Regions from separate parts of the Streptomyces sp. NPDC007095 genome, predicted to be linked through region 2. Evidence: riboswitches for the same ligand, from Rfam matches in the RefSeq annotation. Region 2 holds a riboswitch; the other holds the start of a gene.

Region 1 (2,199 bases), on a different contig from region 2:
GACGCCGGAGGGCGCGACGGTGAGGGTGGCGACGAGCGTGTCGAGGGCCGTGTCGGCGGCGACGAGCCGTCGCTCTCCGTTGACGAAGATGTTCATACGGTCTGCTCCGTGAGTGCTGTGCTGAAGCGCCCGGGGGTGAAGGGGCGGGCCTCTTCCGGAAGCTCGCCGGTGGTCAGGACGTGCGCCATGGCGTCCCCGGTGACGGGCGTGAGCAGGACGCCGTTGCGGTAGTGCCCGGTGGCCAGCAGCAGCCCGTCGAGCGCGGTCGGGCCGAGCAGTGGCGCGTTGTCGGGCGACCCCGGCCGCAGGCCCGCGCGCGTCTCGGTGAGCGGCAGCTCGGTGATCCCGGGCACCAGCTCATGGGCGTCGCGCAGCAGCTCGTAGACCCCGCCCGCGGTCACCGTCGTGTCCCAGCCCAGCTCCTCGCTGGTGGCGCCCACGACGAGCTCACCGTTCTCCCGCGGCACCAGATAGACCTGGCTGCCGCGCACCACGGCCCGCACGGTCCGGCTCAGGAACGGGGCGTACCGCTTCGGCACGGTCAGCCGCAGCACCTGACCCTTCACGGGCCGTACGGGCGGCAGTACGTCGGCGGGCACGCCCGGGAGCTTCCCGCTGAGGCTCCCGGCCGCGAGTACCACCTGCCCCGCCGCCAGCTGTTCACCGTCCGTCGTGACGACCCCGGCGGCCCGGTCCCGTACGACGGTCAGGCGCTCCGCCCACGTCCGGTGGAACTTCACTCCGGCCCGCTCGCATGCCGTGACCAGGGCCTTCGCGAGTCGGCGCGGGTCGATCTGGTGGTCTTTGTCGACCCGCAGCCCGCCGCGCACGCCCGGCGCGAGCATCGGCTCCAGACGGCGGCACTCCCGGCCGCTGAGCCACTCCGATTCGAGCCCCGAGCGGTGTTGCAAGGCATGCAGTTCGCGCAGGTGGGCCCGGTCGTCGGCGTCCATGGCGACGGCCAGCGTGCCGCACCGGCGGTAGCCGAGGTCCTGGCCGCTCGCCTCGGTGAGTTCGGCGGCGAAGTCGGGATAGCGGCGCGCGGAGGCGAGGTTCAGGCCCAGCAGGGTCTGCTCGCCGTAGTGCAGCTCGGTGACGGCGGCGAGCATTCCGGCGGCCACCCGTGCCGCTCCGCCGCCCGGCTCGGGGTCCACGACCGCGACGGTGAACCCGCGCTGCGCGGCCCGCCAGGCGGTCACGAGACCGATGATCCCGCCCCCGATGACGAGGACGTCCGAGGTACGTGCGTCCGATGACGGCGCATCCGATGAACGTGCAGGTGTACGCGTAGGCGACATGGGCGTCCAGCCCCTCCCTTCGCCGGCATGACCCGGATCAGGTTCGTACGGTCGGAGGCCGCCAGCCTCCCTCTCAGCCCGGTGCGTCCGGGCTCCCGCGAGTGCTTTACGTTCGCCACCCTAGCCCGCTGCCGTATGTCTCAGTAAGGGAGCCTCCGTCCAGAGCCCGTTCGCGGGTCGGTACGCGCACGCGGTCCGCGTACGACGAGCAGGACGGCGAGATCCGTTGTGGAACAGGTCACTGCGCACGTCCCCTGACTGACAGATTGTCAGTTGTCTATGGTGATCAGGTGAGCGAGCAGACGCGGGCACAGGTGCGGACGCAGGGGCGTACGGCACGGCGGGTCGTCATCGTGGGCGCGGGCATGGCCGGCGTGCAGACGGCGGTCGCCCTGCGGGAACAGGGTTTCACCGGGGACGTGACGCTGATCGGCGCCGAGCCGCACCAGCCGTACGACCGGCCACCCCTGTCCAAGGCGGTGCTGCTCGGCAAGGCCGAGGGCTCCGCCTTCGACATCGACTTCGAGGCGCTGGGCATCGAACTGCGACTCGGCTGCGAGGCGCTGGGCCTGCGCCCCGCAGACCACGAGCTGGACACCGAGGCAGGACCGGTGCCGTACGACGTCCTGGTCCTCGCGACCGGCGCGGAACCGATCCAGCTGCCCGGCGCACAGGGCGTCCCCGGCGTCCATCTGCTGCGGACCCTGGACGACGCCGAGCGACTGCGCCCCGTGCTCGCCCAGCAGCACGACATCGTGGTCGTCGGGGCGGGCTGGATCGGCGCGGAGTTCGCGACGGCGGCGCGCGAGGCCGGGTGCGCGGTCACGGTCGTCGAGGCCGCCGACCGGCCGCTGGCCGGGGCGCTGCCCGCGGAGGTGGCCGCGCCGATGACCGCCTGGTA
Region 2 (2,199 bases):
CCGTGCCGATGGGGACGGGGGAGTTGCGCAGAACCCATTCCCGCGTGGTGTGGATATTGCGGCCGGTGGACAGGTCCATGACCGTGTCCGCGCCCCAGCGGGTGGCCCAGGTCATCTTCTCGACCTCCTCCTCGATGGAGGAGGTGACGGCGGAGTTGCCGATGTTGGCGTTGACCTTCACCAGGAACCGCTTGCCGATGATCATCGGTTCGATCTCCGGGTGGTTGACGTTCGCGGGCAGCACCGCGCGACCGGCGGCGATCTCCTCGCGTACGACCTCGGGGTCGACGTTCTCGCGGACCGCCACGAACTCCATCTCGGGCGTGATCTCGCCCCGCCGGGCGTACGCGAGCTGCGTGACCGCCTCTCCGGAACGGCCTCGACGTGGCTGGCGCGGCCGCCCCGGGAAGACCGCGTCGAGGTTGCGCAGGCCCCCGCGCGGAGCGGTGTGCTTGATTCCGTCGTCCTCGGGACGGACGGGACGGCCCGCATACTCCTCGGTGTCACCGCGGGCGATGATCCAGTTCTCGCGCAGCGGCGCGAGGCCCCTGCGTACGTCGGTGTCGACGACCGGATCGGTGTACGGGCCGGAGGTGTCGTACAGCGTGACGGACTGCCCGTTGGTGAGATGCACTTGACGGACCGGCACCCGCAGATCGGGGCGCGAACCCCCGACGTATCCCTTGTGCCAGCCGATGGACTTCCCGGCCTCCCGTGGCTGTTCGCCCTCGGGCGGGGCAGGCGCCTCGCCGATCTGGCTGGAGGCAGGCGTGCGTACGTCCTTGTTGGTCATGAGACCTACTCCCTACGCCGGCATTACCCGGTAACAGGTTCGGCGGTCGACGCAGCGGATTCCGTCTGCAGACGTCCCTTGTGAAACATCACTCGTTCCACGTGAAACATCGCTAAGACGAAGGTCAGCGCCCTCTCAGCCCGGTGCTCCGAGCTCCCGCGTGTGCAAAGGTGACTCCACGCTAGCGTCATATCTGGCGCGGTGAACAGAGGGCCATCACCGTTCTTGCGATGATCGGTCGGTGACCACAACGCAGCAGCCCCCGTTCCCGCCGTCCGAGCCGCCGCGCCGACGCGGTCCCGGAGACGGCTATGGACCTGGTCCCGGAGACGGCCACGGACGCGGGCCGGGCAGTGGCCTCGGTCCGGGGGGCGGGCATGGGCACGGACCGGGTGCGGGACACGGGCACGGCCCCGGGGACGGACACGGACATGGGTCTGGGGACGGGCCTGGGAATGGACATGGGCCTGGGGACGAGCACGGGTCTGGGCACTCGCACAGTCACAGCCATGGGCCCGCCACGCCCGTCTCCAAGCATCTGCGCAAGGTCATCGCGGCCATTCTGATCCCCTTCGCCGCCGCGGTCGTTGTGGGTCTCGCGGTGCTCTGGCCCGGTGGCGCCCCGTCCCACGAGCGCACCGGCGTCGGCTTCGACCGGCAGACCCAGCAGGCCACGGTCACCAAGGTCGACAAGGTCAGCTGCAAGTCCGTGAACGCGTCGGGGGAGACCCCGAGCGGCGACACATCCACCGCCGAGGGCTCCTCCGCGCAGCAACAGGCGACGGGCGACTGCAAAAAGGCGACGATCCGGATCGACACCGGCAAGGACAAGGGCCGTACGTTCACGGAGATCATCCAGCCCGACCAGTCACGGCAGTTGCACGAGGGCGAGAAGGTCGTGGCCGCGTACGAGCCCTCCGCGCCCAGGGACCTGCAGTACTCGGTCACCGATGTGAACCGGAAGTTCCCGATGGCGCTGCTCGCCGGGATCTTCGCGCTGGCCGTCGTGGTGGTGGGCCGGATGCGCGGTGTCATGGCGCTGGTCGCACTGGCCATCAGCTTCGTGATCCTGACCTTCTTCATCCTGCCCGCGATCCTGCAGGGCTCGAATCCGCTGGTCGTGGCCGTGGTCGGGGCGAGCGCCATCATGCTGATCGCGCTCTACATGTGCCACGGCCTCTCGGCCCGTACATCGGTGGCGGTGCTCGGCACCCTGCTCTCCCTGGTGCTGATCGGCATCCTCGGCTCGGAGTTCATCGGCTGGGCGGCGCTGACCGGCAACACGGACGACAACACCGGTCTGATCCATGGCCTGTATCCGTCCATCGACATGAGCGGTCTGCTGCTCGCGGGCGTCATCATCGGTTCGCTCGGTGTGCTCGACGATGTGACGGTGACGCAGACGT

What was found. A riboswitch is a leader RNA that binds a small molecule or an ion and turns the genes downstream of it on or off. The one in region 2 is predicted to bind thiamine pyrophosphate.
Region 1: it holds a riboswitch for thiamine pyrophosphate, as region 2 does, so the genes downstream of both, thiO (glycine oxidase ThiO) here and thiC (phosphomethylpyrimidine synthase ThiC) in region 2, are expected to answer to the same signal.

The regions. Positions count from the first base shown of each region.
Region 1 is NZ_JBEYFS010000261.1:995-3,193, forward strand. It holds gene thiS (sulfur carrier protein ThiS) at 1-96, opposite strand, end outside; gene thiO (glycine oxidase ThiO) at 93-1,298, opposite strand; TPP riboswitch at 1,296-1,407, opposite strand; gene ABZ656_RS49440 (FAD-dependent oxidoreductase) at 1,589-2,199, shown strand, end outside.
Region 2 is NZ_JBEYFS010000004.1:48,566-50,764, forward strand. It holds gene thiC (phosphomethylpyrimidine synthase ThiC) at 1-793, opposite strand, end outside; TPP riboswitch at 786-963, opposite strand; gene ABZ656_RS02635 (YibE/F family protein) at 1,035-2,199, shown strand, end outside.